Regions from separate parts of the Thauera sinica genome, predicted to be linked through region 4. Evidence: predicted binding sites of a transcription regulator. Region 4 holds the regulator's gene; each other region holds the start of a gene.
What was found. Region 4 encodes sigma-54, which starts transcription at its own class of promoters, with help from an activator protein. Its sites were predicted from a motif close to TGGCACGCTTNCTGCTNA; they were not measured.

Region 1 (5,657 bases), 2.3 Mb from region 4:
TCGTTCGTTTGCAGCGCGATGAATACGGTCGACATCCGGATATCTCCTCAGAGGGCCACGCCGGCCTTGGTCATGCGGGCATTGAACTGCTGGACGACGTCGGCCATGACCTCGTCGGTGCGCTCGCCCAGGGCGATGCGCGCCACCGGCAGCAGGGCCGCGGCGGCACGGTCGCGCCACCCGGTGATCCACCTGGCCGCCAGTGCCTTGTTCTCGGCCGACTCCGCCGCCGCCGTCTTCACCGTGGCATCGACCCACTTCTTCGTCTCGGCGAACCAGTCGGTCATGAACTGGGTGAGCATCGCCACCGCCGTGCCGCCCTGCGACGAAAGCACGTCGTCGATGATGGTTTCATACACCAGCGGATACAGCAGGCCGTCGAGCACCACGTTCTGGACGAAATACAGCTCCATCGGATCCTTGATCACGAAGCTGTCCTCGACGTAGCGGCGCAGCCCCTGCCAGGCGTCGTCTTCCAGCCACGCCTTCTTGGCCTCGTCCAGCACGTCGATGTCGCCCAGCAGCAGGCCGACGCGGGTGATGTACTGCGCGATGCCGAGCTGGTCCATCGCCTGGTAGATGCAGGGCTGGGTGATGCCGGCGCCGTAGGCATAGGCACAGACGGCCGCGTTGTTCATGTTGGAACCCCAGGCCACGTGGCGCAGCGGCACCAGCAGCTTGAGCACGGTGTCGCGCACCGCTTCCGGCAGCGTCGCGGCCAGGCCACGGTTCTCGACGAAGTCGAAGTTGGCCTCGGCGGTGTCCTGCTGCTTGGCGCGCGCCATGGTGTAGGCGCCGTAGTAGAACTGGCGCGGGTCCTTGAACGCGTACCAGTCGGCCATCTTCAGCGCGGTGCGCGCCGGATCGAAGATCTCGTACTCCGGGTCCCAGGTCGGCCGGTAGTGGAAGTTGTCGGTCGCCTGCATGTCCAGCGTCCCTTCCTGGTAGCGGGACGCCGGCTTGTCGCCGCCGATGCGGCGGGCGATGTGGTCGAAGGTGTGCCGCAGGGGCTTGATGGACACCGTGCGCAAATCGATTTGCATGAATTCTCCTCCTGTTGATTGACCGGCGACTCAACGGAATCGCTGATGGGTTGCCTGATGCAGGTTCCAGTCCCACTCGGAACCCTCGGACTCGGCCGACGCCTCGCGCGGCCCGAGGTGAATCACCTCGTTGGCTTTGCAGAACGCTTCGTACGCCTCCTCGGGCAGCAGCATTTCCGCGTAAAGCTCGGGTTCGCCGATGGCGAACTCGAACTCGACGAACCCGTCGGCACGGCGCTCGATCAGGCGCACGTACTTCCGGGACAGGTCTACCGTGGGTTTGTCTTTCTCCATCTGCGGGCTCCGTCTGTTTTGGTGCAGTGGCGCTAGCCACGCAGACCTATGAATCAAGGTCCGTGCCAGATTTTTCAAGTTCTTGATTCAAATCAAAAACAGCGGCTCCAACGGGATTCGGTTGAAATTTCCATCTTTTCTTGAATGATCAAATGATCAAACCGGCCCCATCACTTGATCAAATGATCGAATCAATTTTTTGCATCGCAACAAAGCCGGCCTTTCACGCCCCTGGCCGGGCAGCAGACCGGACCGATTGGCCACGGAGCAAATTTCGAGATTAATATTCGCTGTCGAGAGATCTTCCGCGCCGGCACAGGACTTCCCCCACGCAGGGTCGCCCGGCCGCGTGTTATAAGAACCGGATGATCGGGAGGCCGGCCTGCGCCGTCCGGCGCAAGACAAGGCACGAAAAACCCGCGTTCGACGGGATGAGGAGGAGACAGGCTTGAGCAGCATCCGGTACCCGGAAGATTCCGATCTCAGGCGCTTGCTGCGCTTTTCCAGCGAAGACAGCCTGATCTGGCTGGGCGAGCACCGGATGGTGCTGCTGCATGCCGGCGCCCTGGCGGAACTGCGCAAGGAGCTGATCGAGTCGGTCGGCACCGAACAGGCCCGCCGCATCCTCACCCGCATGGGTTTCGCCTCCGGCATGCGCGACGCGGAACTGGCGCGCAAGGTGCGGGGTGCCGGCGACCTGGTCGACGCCTTCGTCGTCGGGCCGCAGTTGCACATGCTCGAAGGTTCGGTCCAGGTCGAGCCGGTGCGCCTGGAAGTGGACATCGACGGCAGGCAGTTCTACGGTGAATTCATCTGGCGCCATTCGTGGGAGGTCGAGGCGCACGTCCAGACCTTCGGCGAGGTGGACCATCCGGTCTGCTGGATGCAGATCGGCTACGCATCCGGCTACACCACGGCCTTCATGGGCAGCTTCATCCTCTTCAAGGAAGTCGAATGCGCCGCCACCGGCGCGGCGCACTGCCGCATCGTCGGCCGGCCGGTGGACGAATGGCCGGACGCCGATTCGCTGCGGACCTATTTCGAGGCCGACTCCATCGTCGGCCGCCTGCTCGAACTGCGCGAAGAAATGGAAGCGATGCGCCGCAGCATCGCCTGTCGCAACAAGGTCCCCAACCTCATCGGCAACTCGGCCACCTTCCTGCACGCCTACGACCTCGCCGTGAAGGCCGCACCCACCAGCGTCACCGTCCTGCTGCTGGGCGAGACCGGCGTGGGCAAGGAACGCTTCGCGCGCGCCCTGCACGACCTCAGCCCGCGCCACGACGGCCCCTTCGTCGCGGTGAACTGCGCCGCCCTGCCCGACGAACTGATCGAATCCGAACTCTTCGGCGTCGAGCGCGGCGCCTTCACCGGCGCCCACGCCTCCCGCGCCGGAAAGTTCGAGCGCGCCGACGGCGGCACCCTCTTCCTCGACGAACTCGGCGAACTCCCGCTGTCGGCGCAGGCCAAGCTGCTGCGGGTGCTGCAGGAAGGCGAGATCGAACGCCTCGGCGACGAGCGTTCGCGCAAGGTCAACGTCCGCCTCGTGGCGGCCACCAATGTGAACCTGCAGGAAGCGGTCGCCGACGGCCGTTTCCGCCGCGACCTGTTCTACCGGCTCAACGTCTACCCGATCACGATCCCGCCGCTGCGCGAGCGCATTGCCGACATCCCGCCGCTGGTGGATGCGATGGTCACCCGTTTCTGTACCCTGCACGACAAGCGCGTGGCCGGCATCACCGACAAGGCCATGCGCGCGCTCAAGGCACACGTATGGTCCGGCAACGTGCGGGAGCTGGAAAACGTGATCGAGCGCGGCGTCATCCTCGCGCCGCACAACGGCTGGATCGAAGCCGAGCACCTCTTCGTCGGCGCCATCCCGCGGGAAGACACCGCCCACTCGTCGGTGAGCAAGGAAGGGCGGCTCGAGAGCAGGCCCGCTCACGGCGCACCTGCCTCCCTCGACCTGCCGGACGCGGTGCTGGATTCGGGCATCGCCCTGGATGCGCTCGAATGCGAACTGCTGCACCGCGCGGTGGAACGCGCCAAGGGCAATCTCTCCGCTGCCGCCCGCCTGCTCGGCATCACCCGCCCGCAGTTGAACTACCGCCTGAAGAAGAACACCTGAGCCGGTTGCCGGTTCAGCGCGCCTTGCGCACCGCCACGGAGTAATCGCCCACGCCGCTCGCCCGGTTCCAGTGGCGCACCTGCACGAAGTACCCGCCTTCGACCAAGTCGGCGGCGATGCGCGCGTTCGCCGCAATGCCGGAATCGTCATCCTCGGCGACGAGCGCCGTCTGCGAATCGGGGCCGAACAGCTTCATATAGGCCACCCGCTCCCGAAGTGCCAGATCGCAAGCCGCATCACAACTGCATCACGTACTCCGGCCGGACCGGCAGCCCCAGGCGGCGAAGATCGCTCTCGAACTCCAGGTGGAAGATGATGTGCCTGTCCATCATCTTCGCCTCGCGGCACAGGCTTTCCAGGTTGGCCCGAAGGCTCTCGAGCCGCCAGCGCTGCGGGCGCGAGAAAAGCGCGCAAACGGCGTCGTTCCAGCGCCAGGCACGCGGAAACTCGTCATCGATGCCCTCCGGCTCGACCAGCCGCATACGGCTGAACGCCTCCGCCACGTCCCACTGGGACAAGTAGCGCAACAGCCGGGAAGCATCGCAGATGATCAGCGTGAAAGGGTAGCGCATGGCGCAAGACACGAAGCCCGCCGCGAAAACCCGGCCGCCCCGCTTCATGACAAACACGAGCGCAAGTGTGACAGAAAAATATCGTCGCCGAGACTGCGGGTGCCCCGATCCGGGCACGGCATGCCCGCCGCCTCGAATCCGCACTACCACGTCCTGCGGCATATCGGGCCGGCTCTTCCGGCATGTCCGCCGGCAGCATGGCGTGGGCTGCGACACTTCGCACGGACCGTGCCGGCCGTTGCCGCTACCCTGTTCGCCAAGCACGTCCTCCGCTCAGGACTTTCGCATCATGCCTCTCTGCATCGAGCCCTTCTTCGACCCTCCGTCGGCCACCTTCAGCTATGTCGTCTTCGAAGCCGACGGTACCGATTGCGCCATCATCGACTCGGTGCTCGGCTACGACCTGTCGTCGGGGCGCACGTCGACCGATGGGGCGGAACGCATCGTCGCCTTCGTCCAGGCGCATCGCCTGCGCGTGCAGTGGCTGCTCGAAACGCACGCGCACGCAGACCACCTGTCGGCGGCGGCCTACCTGCGCGAGCGGCTGGGCGGCAGGATGGGCGTCAGCGCCCGCATCGCCGAGGTGCAGGAGACCTTCCGGCACACCTTCAATCTCGAACCCGGCTTCCGCGCCGACGGTTCCCAGTTCGACCACCTCTTCGGCGACGGCGAGCATTTCCATATCGGCGCCGTTCCGGCCGTCGCCATGCAGGTGCCGGGCCACACGCCGGCCGACCTCGCCTACTGCGTCGGCGATGACGCGGTGTTCGTCGGCGACACGCTCTTCATGCCCGATGTCGGCACCGCCCGCTGCGACTTCCCCGGCGGCGACGCAGCCATCCTGTACCGCTCGATCCGGCGTCTGCTGTCGCTGCCGCCCGATACCCGCCTCTACGTGTGCCACGACTATCCGCCGGCCGGGCGCGGGCCGGATTGCGTATCCAGCATCGGCGCCCAGCGCGACGGCAACCTCCACGTCCGCGACGGCATCGGAGAAGCGGCCTTCATCGCCATGCGCCGGGCGCGCGACGCCACGCTGGACCTGCCCCGGCTGATCGTGCCCGCCATCCAGGTGAACATCCGCGCCGGCGCCCTGCCCCCGGCCGAGGACAACGGCGTGCGCTATCTGAAGGTGCCGATCGACGTCTTCTGACCGGGGCGTCCCGGCATCCGGGCGTTCCCCGCCCCGGAGCGCACCTCGCCACCGGCGCGCGGCTGCCCGCGCCCGCCGATCGCCCGCGCCTGGCCGAAACTTCGCGCGGAGCACTTGAAATCGGCGCCGGCACCCCCAGATAGGCGGGCGTCGAACGGATCAACAGGGAGCGAACACCCATGCAGGACCCGAGCCAGAACCCCAACCCGATGCCGGAACTCGAACAGCAGCCCGCCGCTGCCGAGGCGCCCGCCGCCGCGACCGACGCCACCCCCGGCACCGCCCCGGACGTCATGCCCAGCCTGGAAGACGCCCTGCGCCTGGCCGAGCTGAAGGCCGCCGAACACCACGACGCCTGGCTGCGCGCCAAGGCCGACACCGAGAACGTCCGCCGCCGCGCCCAGGAGGACATCGCCAAGGCATCGAAATTCGCCGCCGAGAAATTCGCCACCGCGATGCTGCCGGTG
Region 2 (5,657 bases), 1.7 Mb from region 4:
CGGGCTGGAGCTACAGCATCGACTACGGCGACGGCACGGTCGTTACCGGCACCACCCCGGTCCGCAGCATCGAGCTGTCCCACCGCTACGCCGATGGCGACGCCACCCGCACCGTCACCGTGACCCTCACCGACGAAGCGGGCGAAAGCGTCAGCGACAGCTTCGACGTGACCGTGGCCAACGTCGCGCCCACCGTGGCGCTGAGCGGCGCCGGCAGCGTCGATGAAGGCAGCGCCTACGTCCTGAGCTTCGGTGCGCTGGTCGATCCGGGCGCGGACACCGCCACCGCCTACACGCTGGACTGGGGCGACGGCACGGTGCAAAGCTTCACCGCCGCCGAGTTCGCCGCGCTCGGCGGCAACGCCAGCCACGTCTATGCCGACGACGGCAGCTACGGCATCACCCTCGGCGTCACCGACGAGGACGGCAGCTTCATCGCCGGCAGCAAGACCGTCACCGTCGCCAACGTTGCGCCGGTGCTGGCCCTGTCCGGCGCCGACGATATCGACGAGGGCGGCAGCTACGTGCTCGCCATCGCCGCCACCGACCCGGCCGGCGCCGCCGATCCGCTCAGCTACACCATCGATTGGGGCGACGGCTCGGCCGTGCAGACGCTCACCGCGGCCGAACTGGCCGCGCTCGGCGGCAACGTCGCCCACGTCTTCGCCGACGACGAGGACGGCCCGGTCAACGCCACCGCGCGCAGCATCGTCGTCACCGTCAGCGATGGCGACGGCGGCAGCCACAGCCTGGCGAAGGCCGTCACCGTCCATAACGTCGCGCCCACCGTGGCGCTGGGCGGCGCCGGCAGCGTCGATGAAGGCAGCGCCTACGTGCTGAACTTCGGCGCGCTGGTCGATCCGGGCGCGGACACCGTCACCGCCTACACGCTGGACTGGGGCGATGGCACGGTGCAGAGCTTCACCGCCACCGAGTTCGCCGCGCTCGGCGGCAACGCCAGCCACACCTATGCCGATGACGGCAATTACGGCATCACCCTCAGCGTCACCGACGAGGACGGCAGCTTCGTCGCCGGCAGCAAGTCGGTCACCGTCGAAGGGAACGTGCTGCCGCCGGAGACGGTGCGCATCGGCGAGGCGCCGACGCGGGTCACCTCGGGCAATCCGAACGCGATCGCCGACGCCTGGCTGGGGGACAAGGTCTCCGCCATCGTCCACAAGGCCGATGCCACCGATGCGGGCGAGGCGTGGAGCGCGGTCAATTTCAGCGGAACGAACGCCACCACGCTCGCCGGCGTCGATCATTACTCCGGCGACCTGGGCGTCAGCGGCCAGTCCGCCGCCACCAGCAGCGTGCGGCAGGAAATCGACGGCCGCGAAGTGCTGCGCATCGAACTGGGACAGGCCGCGAGCAAGGTCACCGTCGATCTGTCGCGCTTCTACCTCAACGATGACGGCACGCTCCATGCCGAAAGCGGGCGTTTGCGCCTGCTCGACGCCAGCGGCAACGTGGTGGACGAAGCCACGTTCGTCGCCGATTCGACCACCGGCGGCAAGACCGTGAGCCTGGATTCCACGGCGGACTTCACCGCCGTCGAAATCAGCGCCGGGGCCTACGACGGGACGGACTTCGTGTTCGGCGCCTACGCCGGCGCGGGGGGCGGTTTCGCCACCGGCGTCTATGCCGACGGTGCCGGGCTCCATGGCAGCGACTTCCTGGTGAACTGGGTGGAGTTCGAGTTCCAGCCGGTGGGGACATTGCAGCCGAACCCGCTCGATCTTTGATGCAGCGGGGCGGGCGCGTCGGCGTATTTGACGGTCCCGCCCCGGCTGGAACACAAGCCATTGAAAGCAATTGATTTTATATCTGGCGCCGATCTTGCTTGAGCGTCAGGCAGAAACCCTTACCGGAGGTCGCATGTTGCCCACTACCCTGAAGAAACTGGGTGCCGCCGCAGTCCTGGTCGCAGCGCTGGCTGCGCCCGCATCCGCTGCCGTGCTGGTCCAGCAACGCCCCGCGGACGGCGGACCGGGCTTTCTCTCGGCCAACAGCGTGGGCTACCAGAACGGAGACACGTTCGTCCTGGGCGGCGACAGCGAACTGCAAGGCATCGCCTGGTGGGGGACGGAGGCCGGCCCGGACGGATTCGTGGTCCGTCTCTTCGATTCGCTGGCGGGGGGCGCCGCGCCGCTGGTCACCTACCTGGGCGCGGTGAATCGGGAACTGGCGGATCCGGCGATCCACGACGACGGCCAGAACCCCCTCTACCGCTACTGGATCGACGGCCTGTCGTTCTCCCTGGCGGGCGGGATCACCTACCTGCTGTCGGTCGGCAACGAAGACGCCGAGTGGTTCTGGCAGACGGGCCTTCCCGACGGCTCCAGCCACTGGCGCGGCGACGACGGCGACGACTGGACGGAGGACGCGTTCGACCTCGCCTTCGCGATCGACGGCCAGCGGACGTCCGTCAACCCGGTGCCCGAACCCGGCGTGCTCGCGCTTCTCGGCATCGCCGGCCTGGCCGCCGCACTGGCCGGACGCCGCCGCAAAGCGACGGCCTGAACCGCACCCTTCGTTCGACTTCCCGCGCCCGGGGCCGCAGTGCCGGCCCCGGAGCCGCCGAGGGCTTGCCATGCCGGGTGCCACTGCCAAGCTGGAGACGCCTTTCCGTCGCGCCACGGACGGCGCGAAGGCGGTACTGAAGCAGATCGCCTTCTTCAGCCTGTTCATCAACCTGCTGATGTTGACCTCGTCGATCTACATGCTGCAGGTCTACGACCGCGTGCTGGCCTCGCACAGCCAATCCACGCTGCTGTACCTGACGCTGTTCGCCGCCGGCTGCCTGGCGACGCTGGCGGCGCTGGAGGTCGTGCGCACGCGCATGCTGGTGCGCATGGGGGCGCGCTTCGACGCGCACTTGTCCGGCCAGGTGTTCGCCCGCACGCTGTCGGCCGGACGCAACGGCCAGGCGCTGCGCGACGTCGATACCCTGCGCGGCTTTCTCGCCAGCGCGCAGATCCTGCATCTGCTCGATGCGCCGTGGATACCGGTCTATCTCGGGCTGGTGTACGTCCTCCACCCCATGCTCGGCCACGTCGCCCTGCTGGGCGCCGTCGTGCTGTTCGCGCTCGGGCTGTGGAACGAACGCGCCACGCGCGCGCCGCTGGCCGAAGCCGGTGAGGAACTGGCGGCCAGCACCCGCTTCGCCGAGATCAGCGCCCGCAACGCCGAAGCGGTCAGGGCGATGGGCATGCTGCCGGGCCTGACCGCGATCTGGCGCAGGCGCCACGAACTCGGCCTCGGCCTGCAGGGCAGGGCGAGCGACCGTGCCGGGGACATCTCGGCCATCGCCAAGGCGATGCGCTTCCTGCTGCAGATCGCCATCCTCGGCGTCGGCGCCTGGCTGGTGATCGAGGAACAGACCACGGCCGGCGTGATGATCGCGGCCTCCATCGTCATGGGCCGCGGGCTGGCGCCGGTCGAGGCCGGCATCGGCGGCTGGCGGGGTTTCGTGCAGGCCCGCCAGGCGCATGCCCGCCTGCTCAAGGAATTCGGCGGCAGCGCCGAACCCGCGCCGGCGATGCCGCTGCCCGCGCCGGCCGGCCGGGTGACGTTCGAGAACGTCGCCGGTGCCCCGCCCGAGCATCGCAAGCCCACCATCCAGGACCTGAATTTCACGCTCGAAGCCGGCACCTGCCTCGGCATCACCGGCCCCAGCGCCGCCGGCAAATCCACGCTGGCGCGGCTGGCGGTGGGCGTGTGGCGGCCGCTTTCCGGCATCGTGCGCCTGGACGGGGCGAACGTCGCCGACTGGGCGCGCGAACACGTCGGCCCCCATATCGGCTACCTGCCGCAGGACATCGAGCTTTTTCCCGGCACGGTCGCCGAGAACATCGCCCGTTTCGGCGAGGCCGATCCGCACAAGGTGGTCGAGGCCGCGCAACTGGCCGGCGCCCATCAGGTCATCCTCGAACTGCCGCGCGGCTACGACACGCACATCGGCCCGGGCGGCATCAACCTGTCCGGCGGGCAGCGCCAGCGCATCGGCCTGGCCCGCGCCTTCTACGGCAGGCCGGCGCTGATCGTGCTCGACGAACCGACTTCCAACCTCGATGCCGAAGGCGAAAGCGCGGTGCGCCAGGCCATGGACGTGCTGCGCGCGGCGGGGCGCACCGTGATCGTGATCGCCCATCGCCCCGCCGTGCTCGGTGGAACCGACCTGCTGATGGTCGTCCAGCGCGGGCAGGTCACCAGCCTGGGGGCGACCGCCGAGGTCATGCCGCAGATCACCCGGCGGGTGGTCGCCCGGCCCGTCCCCGACACCGCAGGAGCCGGCCATGCCTGACCTCGCCCATTCGCGTCCGCCCGGCCTGGTGATCGGCGACGCCGAGGCCACTGCGCAGTTGCGGCTTTGGCGCCGGATCGGCATCGCCATCCTGGCCGCGACCTTCGGCGGCGCCGTGCTGTGGTCGTCGCTGGCGCCGCTGTCGAGCGCGGTGATCGCGTCGGGCATCGTCAAGGTCGCCGGCAACCGCAAGAAGATCCAGCACCAGGAAGGCGGTGTCATCAAGGCGATCCTGGTACGCGACGGCGACCAGGTCCAGGCCGGCGACGTGGTGATCCGCCTCGACGAAACCCGTGCCGGGGCCTCGCAGGGCGTGCTCCAGACCCAGTACGACGCGGCGCTCGCCCTGCAGGCGCGCCTCGTCGCCGAACGCGACGGCCGCGCCGAGATCGTGTGGCCGGCCGAATTGATGGGGCGGCGCGACGACACCCGCATCGCCGGACTGCTGCAGACCCAGCAGTCGCAGTTCGCCGCACGGCGGGCATCGATCCTCGGCCATCTGGGTATCCTCGACAAGCAGATCGCCTCCACCCAGGCTGCGATCGAGGGCCTGGCCGGTCTGCGCAAGGCCAAGGAAACACAGCTCGAAAGCCTTCGCACGGAACTGGCGGGGCTCACCGATCTGCTCAGCAAGGGCATGGTGGAGAAGACGAAATATCGCAACCTGGAGCGCGAAATCGCCCGTCTCGAGGGGGAGCGCGCGGAACATGCCTCGGACATCGCATCGGCGAGGTCGACGATCAGCGAGCGGGAACTGCAGAAGTTCCAGGTGCGCAAGACCTTCAATGAAGAAGTGACCGAAGAACTGCGCAAGGTGCAGACGGAGATATTCGACTACCTGGAGCGCATGCAGGCCGCCGACTACGTACTGGCGCAGACCGAGCTGCGCTCGCCGGTGGCGGGCACGGTCACCGGCCTCAAGACCCATACCGAGGGCGGCGTGGTGGCGCCGGGCGAAGTGCTGCTGGAAATCGTTCCCGGGGACGACCGCTTGATGATAGAAGCGAAAGTCCGCCCCCAGGACGTGGACCGCATACGGCCCGGGCTTTCCGCCGGCATCAAGCTGTCCGCCTTCGACCAGCGCACCCTGCCCGAACTGGAAGGTTCGGTCACCTACCTGTCGGCCGACGTCATCGAGGACGAACGCAGCGGCCAGAGCTACTTCCTCGTCCGCATCGAGGTGCCGGAAACCGAGCTTGCCCGTCTCGCAGGACAGAAGATCCAGCCGGGGATGTTTGCCGACGTGTTCGTCCGCACCGGGGAACGGACCTTCCTCGCCTATCTGCTCGATCCCATCGCAACCAGTTTCGACAAGGCCTGGCGCGAGCGCTGAGCGCCGCGCCATCGACGC
Region 3 (5,657 bases), 190 kb from region 4:
CACCTATGCCGCGCGGCCCGACCGCTACGACGAACTGTGCCAGCGCATCGGCAGCGTGGTGGTGGTGCGGCCGCACTGGCGCGACTTCTTCCACGGCCTGGCGGCGATGTCGCCGGCCGAGATGGCGGCGCGGCGAGCCGCGCTGCGCCGCCAGATCCACGAGAACGGCATCACCTACAACGTGTATGCCGACCCGCGCGGCTTCGAGCGGCCGTGGGAACTCGACCTGCTGCCCTACATCCTGCCGGCGGCGGAATGGGCGCAGATCGAGGCCGCCGTCGTCCAGCGCGCCACCCTGTTCAACCGCATCCTCGCCGACCTCTACGGCGAGCAGACGCTGCTGCAGCAGGGCCTCATCCCGCCGGCGCTGATCTACGGCCACAGCGGCTTCCTGCGCCCGCTGGTGGGGACGAGGCAGCCCGGCGACCTGTTCCTGCACCTGTACGCGGTCGACCTGGCGCGTTCGCCGGACGGCCGCTGGTGGGTGGTGGCCGACCGCACCCAGGCGCCGTCCGGCGCCGGCTATGCGCTGGAGAACCGCGGCGTCGTGGCGCGCGCGCTGCCCGAGCTGTACCGCGCCGCCGGCGTGCAGCCGCTGGTGCCCTTCTTCGAGGGCTTCCGCGACAGCCTGGCGGCGCTGGCGCCGGCCGGCGCCCAGGACGACGACGAAGAAGCGCTGATCGCCGTGCTCACCCCCGGCCCCTACAACGAAACCTACTTCGAGCACGCCTTCCTCGCGCGCGAGATGGGTTTCCCGCTGGTGGAAGGGCAGGACCTCACGGTGCGCGACGAGAAGGTCTTCCTGCGCACGCTGGACGGCCTGCGGCGGGTGCATGTGATCCTGCGCCGGGTGGACGACATCTGGTGCGACCCGCTGGAGCTGCGCGACGATTCGGCGCTGGGCGTGGCCGGGCTGGTGGCGGCGGTGCGCGCTGGCAACGTCGCGGTGGCCAACGCGCTGGGCAGCGGCATCCTGGAAACCGGGGCGCTGCTGGGCTACCTGCCGCGGCTGGCCGAGCACCTGCTCGGGCAGAAGCTGAAGATGCCCTCCGTCGCCACCTGGTGGTGCGGCGAGCCCGCCGCCTGCGACTATGCGCTGAAGCATCTGCGCGAACTGGTGGTGAAGCCGGCCTATCCCGCAGCGGGCGAGGGGCCGGTGTTCTGCCGCGACCTGCCGGCGGAGGCGCTGGAGGCGGTGGCGGCGCGCATCGCCGCGCGGCCGTTCGATTTCGTCGCGCAGGAGATGGTCAACATCTCCCAGGCGCCGGTGCTGGCGGCCGACGATGCGCCCGGCGGACTGGTGGCGCGCAACATCGGCCTGCGCGTGTTCGTCGCCGCCGGCCCGGACGGCTTTCGCGCGCTGCCCGGCGGCCTCACCCGCGTCGCCTTCGGGGCCGACATGCGCATCGTGTCGATGCAGTACGGCGGCGGCAGCAAGGATGCCTGGGTGCTCAGCCCGCCGGCGCCGCAGCGGCCCGCGGCGCGCATCATGCCCGGCCAGATCGCGCCGCCGGAGCGGCGGCCGCGGCAACTGAGCCTGTCGAGCCGCGTGGCGGAGAACTTCTTCTGGCTGGGCCGTTACAGCGAGCGCGCCGATGCCGCGGCGCGGCTGGGGCGCGAGACGCTGGCGCGGCTGAGCGGCCTGGGCGGCCCCGGCGCACCGCCGCGCGAGGGGGCCGGCACGCCGCCGCCCGAAGCCGGAGCGGCGGCCTCCGCCCGCGACGGCGATCCGACGCTGGCGGCCCTGCTCGGGCTGTGCCGCCGCACCGGCATCGCGCTCGCGGAGGCGGCCGGCGGCGAGGCCGGCGTCGCGGTGCCCGGCACGGAGTCCGGGCGCGGGCGGGACGCCCCGCTGCCGCCGGCGGCGGGATTGGCACGGTCGCTGTTCGATCCCGCCTGCGGCGGCGGGGTGGCGGCCAACCTGCGCCAGGTGCTGCGCCTGGCCGGCCAGGTGCGCGACCGCCTGTCGCCCGACAGTTGGCGCATCTACAACCGGCTGTCCGAGTTCACCGTCGCGCCGGGCGGCCCCGCCGGCCTGGGCGATGCCCTCGACCGCCTGGACGAGGCGCTGCTGTCGCTCGTCACGCTGTCGGGCTTCGTCATGGAGAGCATGCCGCGCGACGCGGGCTGGCGTTTCCTCTCCATCGGACGGCGCATCGAGCGCCTGCAGTTCCTCGCCGCGGCGCTGTCGGCGCTGCTGCCGGCCGCCGCGCCGGGCGGGCTGCAGGCGCTGCTTGCCGTCACCGATGCCGAATTGCGCTACCGCAGCCGCCATGCGCGGGGGCTGGCACCGCAGCCGGTGGCCGAACTGGTGATGCTCGACGGCGACAACCCGCGCGCCCTGCGCTACCAGATCGAATCGCTGATCGAGCACGTGGCGGCGCTGCGCGACGGCGAGGATTTCGCCCGGCCGCTGCGGCAGCAGCGCGAGGCGCTGGCCTCGCTGTCGTCGTGCGCCTGGGTGGTGCCCGGGCCGGGCGAGGTGCCGGCCGCGCGCCAGTGCGAACCGCTGCGCGCGGTGCTGGGGGACATCTGGGCCTGCGGCAACCGGCTGGCGGACGCCCTGTCGCAGCGCTACTTCACCCACCTCGACGCCCGCAGCCAGGCGACCGCCTCGCTTTGAGCGAACAGGGCCAAGGCATGCCGCTCTACGACATCGACCACGACACCATCTACCGCTACGACGGCGCCGTGCTGCTGTCGCAGCAGATCGCCCACCTGCGTCCGCGCGAGTGCGCCGGCCAGCGCTGCCTGTCGCACAGCCTCGACATCGTGCCGGACGCGACGCGGCGCATCGAGCGCATCGACTTCTTCGGCAACCCGGTCACCGGCTTCGGCCTGTACGCGCCGCACGACACGCTGGCGGTGCATGCGCGCACCCGCGTGCTGGTGGAGCCGGAGACGCCGCCGCAGGCCGCGGCCGGGCCGCCGTGGGAGGCGGCGCGCGACCATCTGCGCGACGGGCTGTCGGGCCATGCGCCGCTGCAGGCCGACGCGCGCGATGCCGGGCAGTACCGCTTCGCGTCGGCCTTCGTTCCGTTCAGCGACGAATCCGCGCGCTATGCCGACTACGCGCTTCAGTGCTTCACCCCCGGACGCCCGCTGGTCGAGGCGCTGCTGGCGCTGTCGGCGCGCATGCACGCCGATTTCAGCTTCGATCCGTCTGCCACCAGCGTGGCCACGCCGGTGGCCGAGGTCTTCGCCCGGCGCCGCGGCGTGTGCCAGGACTTCTCGCACCTGATGATCGCCTGCCTGCGCGCGCTCGGGCTGGCGGCGCGCTACGTGTCGGGCTATCTGCTCACCGAGCCGCCGCCCGGCCAGCCGCGGCTGGCCGGGGCCGATGCGTCGCACGCCTGGGTGGCGGCGTGGTGCCCCGGCCTGGGCTGGGTGGAAGTGGACCCGACCAACGACGTCCGGCCCGGCACCGGCCACATCACGCTGGCCTGGGGGCGCGACTACGGCGACGTCTGTCCGCTGCGCGGCGTGATCCTGGGCGGCGGCGGCCACAGCGTGGAGGTGGCGGTCACGGTGATGCCGGTCGCGGACGAAGCCGGAGACGGCGGACATGCACCGCAATGAGGCATGGATGACCGAGATGGTGCGCACCAGCCCGGTGCGCCGGCGCAAAACCCGGATTCCGGGCAGGAACGGCATTGGCACGCTTTCTGCTCATACATGCACGGAAAGGGGAGTTCCTAAATGTCCGAAGCGTCCAACACCGGGGCTGCGCCCTACGACGAGATGCACACCGCCGACGGCAGCGTGCGTCCGCACTACACATCCTATGCAGAGTGGCTGGACGACGTGCCGCGCGCGCTGATCGACCGCAAGCGCAGTGAGGCCGACATCGCCTTCCATCGCGTCGGCATCACCTTCAACGTGTATGGCGCCGAGGGCGGCAAGGAGCGGCTGATCCCGTTCGACCTGCTGCCGCGCATCATCCCGGGCCGCGAGTGGCGCGAACTCGAACGCGGCCTGGCGCAGCGCGTGCGCGCGCTCAACGCCTTTCTCGCCGACATCTACCACGGCCAGGAGATCCTGCGCGCCGGGCGCATCCCGGCCGACCAGATCATCAACAACGCGCAGTTCCGCCCCGAGATGAAGGGGGTGGACGTGCCCGGCGGGCTGTATTCGATGATCTCGGGCATCGACCTGGTGCGCGCCGCCGGCGCCGACGGCCGCGGCGAGTTCTTCGTGCTCGAGGACAACCTGCGCGTGCCCTCGGGCGTGTCCTACCTGCTGGAGAACCGCAAGATGATGATGCGGCTCTTTCCGGACCTTTTCTCGCGCTACCACGTGCAGCCGGTCGACCACTACCCCGACCTGCTGCTGGAAACGCTGCGCGCGGTGGCGCCGGCCGGCGTGATCGATCCCACGGTCGTGGTACTGACGCCGGGCGCCTACAACAGCGCCTACTTCGAGCACAGCTTCCTCGCCCAGCAGATGGGCGTGGAACTGGTCGAAGGGCAGGACATGTTCGTGCAGGACGACGTGCTGTACATGCGCACCACCCAGGGGCCGCGGCGGGTGGACGTGATCTACCGCCGCATCGACGACGACTTCCTCGATCCGCTCGCCTTCCGTCCGGATTCCATGCTCGGCGTGCCCGGCCTGATGCGCGCCTACCGCGCCGGCCACGTGACGCTGGCCAACGCGGTGGGCACCGGCGTGGCGGACGACAAGTCGATCTACCCCTACGTGCCGGAGATGGTGCGCTTCTACCTGGGCGAGGAGCCCGTCCTCAACAACGTGCCGACCTGGATGCTGCGCGAGAAGGACGACCTCGCCTACGTGCTGGACCACCTGCCCGAACTGGTGGTGAAGGAAGTCCATGGCGCCGGCGGCTACGGCATGCTGGTCGGCCCGGCGTCGACCCGGGCCGAGATCGAGGATTTCCGCCGGCGCATCCTCCTCGCGCCGGAGAAATACATCGCCCAGCCCACGCTGTCGCTGTCGACCTGCCCGACCTTCGTCGAGGCCGGCATCGCGCCGCGCCACATCGACCTGCGTCCCTTCGTGCTGTCGGGCGGCAAGGAGATCCGCATGGTGCCCGGCGGCCTGACGCGGGTGGCGCTGAAGGAAGGCTCGCTCGTCGTCAATTCGTCGCAGGGGGGCGGCACCAAGGACACCTGGGTGGTCGATTGAGGCCGTGCGCCTAGATCCCCGCCCGATCCCATCGATGAACCGGAGGAAAGGACCATGCTGAGCCGCACCGCCGACCATCTCTACTGGATGGCCCGCTACACCGAGCGCGCCGAGAACACCGTGCGCATGATCGACGTCTCCTACCGCATGTCGATGCTGCCGCACGCCGGCGGCGACGACCACGGCAACTGGCGCGCCATCCTCGACATCAGCGAATTGTCCGCCGCCTACGCGCGCACCGGCCGGCCGCTGAGCCCGCGCGACGTGATCGAGTTCGTGCTGCTGGACCGCGACAACCTGTCCAGCGTGTGGAACTGCCTGCGCGCCGCGCGCGAGAACGCGCACGCGGTGCGCGGCAAGCTCACCGGCGAGATGTGGGAGACCACCAACGCCACCTGGCTGGAGATCCGAGACCTCACGCCCGAGCGCCTGCACGAGATGGATCTCGGCGCCTTCTTCGAATGGGTGAAGTTCCGCTCGCACCTCCTGCGCGGCGTCACCGTGGGGACGAT
Region 4 (5,657 bases):
CGAGCGCCAGTTCGGACTTGCCCGCCCCCGAGTCGCCGGTGATCAGCACGCCGACGCCGAGCACGTCCATGAAGACGCCGTGCAGCGAGATGCGCTCGGCGAGCCTGCGCGACAGGAACAGCCTCAGGTGGTCGATGACGCTGGCCGAAGGCTGCGGCGTGGTGAGCAGGGGCACGTCGTGCGAGCGGCAGGCGGCGAGCACGGAAGGCGGCGGCTCGCAGCCATCGGCGACGATGATCGCCGGCGGCCGCGCCGAGAGGATCTCATTGAGGTGGTGGGCGACCTTGTCGTCGGGCTGGCGCTGCGCCCAGGCCAGTTCGGCGGTGCCGAGGATCTGCAGGCGCGTCGGATGGATCAGGTTCAGGTGGCCGACGAGGTCGGCGCCCCAGATGGCCTCGTCACCGACCGAGAGCTGGGCATCAAGGCTGCCGCTGACGCGGCTGAGCTGGAGGCGTTCTCGCTGTGCCTCAAACAGTTGCGCTACGCTGATCTGCCGCATCGGGGCCCCAGTTTGCGAACAGCGCGTGCAGGGCCGCCGTATCCGCCGCATTCAGCAACGACTCGCGGAAACCGCGGTCGCTGAACATCTGCGCCAGTTCGGACAGCAGTTGCAGATGCGTTTCGTTGGCCTGCTCCGGCACCAGCAGCACGAAGATCAGGTTGACCGGGCGTCCGTCCGGCGCATCGAACTGGACGGGCGCGGCAAGCCGCAGGAAAGCGCCGGCGGCTTCCTTCAGCCCCTTGATGCGGCCATGCGGGATGGCGACGCCCTGGCCGAGCCCGGTGGAGCCCAGCCGTTCGCGGGCGAACAGGCTGTCGAACACCGTGCTGCGGGCGATGCCCTGATTGTTCTCGAACAGCAGTCCCGCCTGCTCGAAAACGCGCTTCTTGCTGCTCGCGTCGAGATCGGCGACCACATTGGACAGCGGCAGTAGTCGGGAAATGAGGCTCATGTCGGGGGCGTGTGCCGTTTCGCGGAAACGGGGCGCGGCTGTGCGGGATGGTGGCTCGGGGTGAGGGTGGCGCGTGCGGAAAACGCGCCGATTATACGCTCACCCCGGAAGGAGGGCGGAAACCCGCCGCCTCAGGCTTCGGGGCTCTGATGCTTGAGCGCGTCGTGGTTGTGGTCGCTCTGCTTCTGCTTGTACTTCTGGACCTGGCGGTCGAGCTTGTCGGCCATCGAATCGATCGCCGCGTACATGTCGTTGTCGTCGCTCTCGACGAAGATGTCCTTGCCGCGCACGTGCACGGTGACTTCCGCTTTCTGCTTCAGCTTCTCGACCGACAGAATGACGCTCACGCTGGTGACGTTGTCGAAGTGGCGGACGACGCGGTCCAGCTTGGTGGACACGTATTCGCGGATGGCCGGAGTGACTTCGACGTGACGTCCGGTGATGTTCAGATTCATGGCAACTCCTCTTGTTATCAAAGCGTTTTGCGCAGACTGACCGGCGGGATATTGAGGGATTCGCGATACTTGGCGATCGTCCGCCGTGCGACCACGATACCCTGCTGGCCCAATAGATCGGCAATCCTGGCGTCCGACAAGGGTTTTTTCCTGTCCTCGGCCTCCACCAACTGGCGAATCAGCGCGCGAATCGCAGTGGAGGATGCCGCACCGCCGGTGTCGGTGGAGACGTGACTGCCGAAGAAATACTTGAGTTCGAACACACCGCGCGGCGTCGCCATGTACTTCTGCGTCGTCACGCGCGAAACGGTGGATTCGTGCAGCTCGAGCTGGTCCGCGATCTCCCGGAGGGTGAGTGGCCGCATTGCCACGTCCCCATGATCGAAGAACTGCCGCTGCTGGTCAACGATCGCCTGTGACACGCGCAGGATGGTGTCGAAGCGCTGCTGGACGTTCTTGATCAGCCAGCGCGCCTCCTGCAACTGGCCCGTCAGTCCGCCGCCCTGGCCGCGGTGCTGCTGCAGGATGCTGGCGTAGAGCTGGTTGATGCGCAGGCGCGGCATCGCCTCCGGGTTGAGCGACACCGTCCAGCGGTTGCGCACCTTGCGCACCACCACGTCGGGCAGCACGTAGCGCGTTTCCTCGGCGGAGTGCTGCGAGCCGGGGTGGGGGTCGAGCCGGCCGATCAGCGCCTGGGCGGCGCGCAGGGCGTCGTCGTCGCAGCCGGTGAGCCGCTTGAGCTTGGCGAAGTTGCGCTCGGCGAGCAGTTCGAGGTGCCTGTCGACGATCTCCAGCGCGAGGTTGCGGTCGGGCGAGGGCGGCTGGGCGCGCAACTGCAGCGACAGGCATTCCTGCGGCGTGCGCGCGCCGATGCCGGCCGGTTCCAGGTTCTGCACGTGGCGCAGGGCGATCGTGAGTTCGTCGAGATCGATCTCGAGTTCGGCCGGCAGCAGCTCCAGCAGATCCTCCAGCGTCTGGTGCAGGTAGCCGTCGTCGTCGAGCGCCTCGATGATGAAGCGCACGAGCGCGCGGTCGCGGTCGCTGAGCGGCGACAGCGCCACCTGCAGGTCGAGGTGGTCGCGCAGCGAGATGCCGGCGGCCTGGAATTCCTGGTAATCGACGTCGTCGTCGTCGCGGTTGGACGGGCTGCCGTTGCCGACGCTGGACCAGTCCATGCCTTCGTCGAGGCCGGCGGCGGACTCGCCCTCGCTGCGCGTGTCGCCGCCTTCGCGGCTGTCGGATGCCTCGTTGCCGCGGTCGGTTGCCGCCGTGGTGCTGCCGGGGGCCGGCGGAGGCGGTGCGAACTCGCTGCCGTCGCCTTCCTCGCGCTCCAGCATGGGGTTCTCGAGCAGGAAGCGCTCGATCTCCTGGTTGAGCTCGAGCGTGGACAACTGCAGCAGCTTGATCGACTGCTGCAACTGCGGCGTGAGCGTCAGGTGCTGGGAAAGCTTGAGCTGGAGACTGGGTTTCATGGACGAGCAGGGTTCAGAGGCGGAAATGCTCGCCGAGATAGACCTGGCGAACCTGTTCGTTGGCGATGATCTCGGCCGGCCGGCCGCTGGCGAGCACGCGTCCCTCGCTGATGATGTAGGCGCGATCGCAGATGCCGAGGGTCTCGCGCACGTTGTGGTCGGTGATGAGTACGCCGATGCCGCGCTCCTTGAGGAAGCGGATGATCTTCTGGATGTCGAGCACCGCGATCGGGTCCACGCCGGCGAAGGGCTCGTCGAGCAGGATCAGGCGCGGGTTGGTCGCCAGCGCGCGCGCGATCTCGCAGCGCCGGCGTTCCCCGCCCGACAGCGACACCGCGGTGTTGTCGCGCAGGTGGGCGATGCCCAGTTCCTCGAGCAGTTCGTCGAGCCGCGTTTCGATCTGCTCGCGTGCCAGCCCCTGCAGTTCCAGCACCGCGCGGATGTTCTCCGCCACGGTGAGCTTGCGGAACACGCTCATCTCCTGCGGCAGGTAGGACAGGCCGAGGCGGGCGCGGGCGTGGATCGGGCGATGGGTCAGCGCGCTGTCGTCGAGCAGGATCTCGCCGCCGTCGGCGCGCACCAGGCCCACGATCATGTAGAAGCAGGTGGTCTTGCCGGCGCCGTTGGGGCCGAGCAGGCCGACGACTTCGCCGGCGTCGACGTCGAAGCCGACGTCGTGCACGACGGTGCGCGCCTTGTAGCGCTTTTGCAGGCCGGTGACCTTAAGCAGACTCATCGGGTTGCTCTTTCAGCAGCTTGCGGATCACCTCCGCCGCGAAGCCGCGGGTTTGCAGGAAGCGCGCCTGGCGAGCCCATTCGCGCGCATCGGCCGGCGCCGTGCCGAACTTCGTGCGCCATACGGCACGGGCGCGTTCGAGTTCCGATTCTACGCACTCGGCGGCAAGCGCCGCGTCGACCAGTTCGCGCTCCACGCCACGCCGCGCCAGTTCGTTGCGCAGGCGCGCCGTGCCGAAGCGGCCCGCCTTGCCGCGCACCCAGGCTTCGGCGAAGCGCCGGTCGGACTGCAGGCCAAGCTCGCCCATGCGTGCGACCACCTCGGCGACTTCCTCGGCGCTGCCGTGGCCGGCCAGCTTGCGCGCCAGTTCGGCGCGCGAGTGGTCGCGCTGCGCAAGGTAGCGCAGCGCGCGCTCGCGCAGGGTGGTTTCGCTCATGCCGGGCCCCGCGGGCGGCGGGCTCAGGTGGAGGCAGTCGCGGCCACGGCCGCGACCGGCTGCATCTCGGGCAGGCCGACCGCGACGCGCACCTTGTTCTCGATCTCGCGCGCCAGCGCCGGGTTGGCGCGCAGGAACTCGCGCGAGTTGTCCTTGCCCTGGCCGATCTTGTCGCCGTTGTAGGCATACCAGGCGCCGGACTTGTCGACGATCTTGTGTTCCACGCCGAGGTCGATGATCTCGCCTTCGCGCGAGATGCCCTCGCCGTACAGGATGTCGAAGTGCGCCTCCTTGAACGGCGGCGACACCTTGTTCTTGACGACCTTCACGCGGGTTTCCGAGCCGATCACCTCGTCGCCCTTCTTGATCGTGCCGGTGCGGCGGATGTCCATGCGCACCGAGGCGTAGAACTTGAGCGCGTTGCCGCCGGTGGTGGTCTCGGGGCTGCCGAACATCACGCCGATCTTCATGCGGATCTGGTTGATGAAGATCACCAGCGTGTTGGTGCGCTTGATGCTGGCGGTGAGCTTGCGCAGGGCCTGCGACATCAGGCGGGCCTGCAGGCCGGGCAACTGGTCGCCCATCTCGCCCTCGATCTCAGCCTTGGGCGTGAGCGCGGCGACCGAGTCGATGACGATGATGTCGATGCCGCCCGAGCGTACCAGCATGTCGGCGATCTCGAGCGCCTGTTCGCCGGTGTCGGGCTGCGAGATCAGCAGGTCCTCGATGTTGACGCCGAGCTTTTCGGCATAGACGACGTCGAGCGCATGCTCGGCGTCGATGAAGGCGGCGGTGCCGCCGAGCTTCTGCATCTCGGCGATGACCTGCAGCGTCAGCGTGGTCTTGCCGGAGGATTCGGGGCCGTAGATCTCGACCACGCGGCCGCGCGGCAGGCCGCCGAGGCCGAGCGCGATGTCGAGCCCGAGCGAGCCGGTGGAAACGGTCTGGATGTCGCGCTCGACGTTGCCGTCGCCCATGCGCATGATCGAACCCTTGCCGAACTGCTTCTCGATCTGGGAGAGCGCGGCGGCGAGCGCCTTGGCCTTGTTGTCGTCCATGAGAGTCTTTCCTGAGTGATGTCCGGATTATGGCACAGAGATTGCAGGGATGTTGTCGCGGCTCCCTGACGGCGGCAGTGTAGTAGCTGTTTATTTTTACAGCAATGCCGCCCGACGAGCGGCGCCGCGCTGCTCAGCCGGCGAACCGGATCAGTTCGCGCAGCGCGTGCTCCACCGTCTGTCGCCGCACCGCTTCGCGGTCGCCGCCGAAATGCATCGTGACCGCCTGCGGTGCCGCGCCGCGCCGCGCCCAGGCCAGGCACACCATGCCCACCGGCTTCTCCGTGCTGCCGCCGCCGGGGCCGGCCACGCCGGAGACGGCGACCGCCACCTGGGCGCGGCTGCGGGCCAGCGCACCGGCCGCCATCTCGCGCACCGTCTGCTCGCTGACCGCGCCGTGCACCGCGAGTGTGGCCGGCGACACGCCGAGCATGTCCATCTTGGCCTCGTTGGAGTAGGTGACGAAGCCGCGGTCGAACCAGCCCGAACTGCCCGCGGTGGCGGTGACGGCTTCGGCGATCCAGCCGCCGGTGCAGGATTCTGCGGT

Region 1: the regulator sigma-54 is predicted to act here: its motif matches at 1,388-1,405, upstream of CCZ27_RS04530 (phenol hydroxylase subunit).
Region 2: the regulator sigma-54 is predicted to act here: its motif matches at 1,829-1,846, upstream of CCZ27_RS09350 (PEP-CTERM sorting domain-containing protein).
Region 3: the regulator sigma-54 is predicted to act here: its motif matches at 3,655-3,672, upstream of CCZ27_RS17685 (circularly permuted type 2 ATP-grasp protein).

The regions. Positions count from the first base shown of each region.
Region 1 covers NZ_CP023439.1:1,038,310-1,043,966, reverse strand. Annotated here, with positions in the region: gene CCZ27_RS04540 (MmoB/DmpM family protein) at 1-35, opposite strand, end outside; gene CCZ27_RS04535 (aromatic/alkene monooxygenase hydroxylase subunit beta) at 48-1,043, opposite strand; gene CCZ27_RS04530 (phenol hydroxylase subunit) at 1,074-1,337, opposite strand; gene CCZ27_RS04525 (sigma-54-dependent Fis family transcriptional regulator) at 1,786-3,465, shown strand; gene CCZ27_RS04520 (hypothetical protein) at 3,479-3,661, opposite strand; gene CCZ27_RS04515 (hypothetical protein) at 3,702-4,199, opposite strand; gene CCZ27_RS04510 (MBL fold metallo-hydrolase) at 4,327-5,190, shown strand; gene grpE (nucleotide exchange factor GrpE) at 5,370-5,657, shown strand, end outside.
Region 2 covers NZ_CP023439.1:2,154,095-2,159,751, reverse strand. Annotated here, with positions in the region: gene CCZ27_RS09355 (PKD domain-containing protein) at 1-1,745, shown strand, start outside; gene CCZ27_RS09350 (PEP-CTERM sorting domain-containing protein) at 1,879-2,523, shown strand; gene CCZ27_RS09345 (type I secretion system permease/ATPase) at 2,594-4,306, shown strand; gene CCZ27_RS09340 (HlyD family type I secretion periplasmic adaptor subunit) at 4,299-5,639, shown strand.
Region 3 covers NZ_CP023439.1:4,045,544-4,051,200, reverse strand. Annotated here, with positions in the region: gene CCZ27_RS17695 (circularly permuted type 2 ATP-grasp protein) at 1-2,623, shown strand, start outside; gene CCZ27_RS17690 (transglutaminase family protein) at 2,641-3,579, shown strand; gene CCZ27_RS17685 (circularly permuted type 2 ATP-grasp protein) at 3,700-5,145, shown strand; gene CCZ27_RS17680 (alpha-E domain-containing protein) at 5,200-5,657, shown strand, end outside.
Region 4 covers NZ_CP023439.1:3,855,595-3,861,251, reverse strand. Annotated here, with positions in the region: gene hprK (HPr(Ser) kinase/phosphatase) at 1-499, opposite strand, end outside; gene ptsN (PTS IIA-like nitrogen regulatory protein PtsN) at 468-953, opposite strand; gene hpf (ribosome hibernation-promoting factor, HPF/YfiA family) at 1,085-1,408, opposite strand; gene CCZ27_RS16845 (RNA polymerase factor sigma-54) at 1,426-2,880, opposite strand; gene lptB (LPS export ABC transporter ATP-binding protein) at 2,894-3,616, opposite strand; gene recX (recombination regulator RecX) at 3,603-4,052, opposite strand; gene recA (recombinase RecA) at 4,076-5,110, opposite strand; gene CCZ27_RS16825 (CinA family protein) at 5,244-5,657, opposite strand, start outside.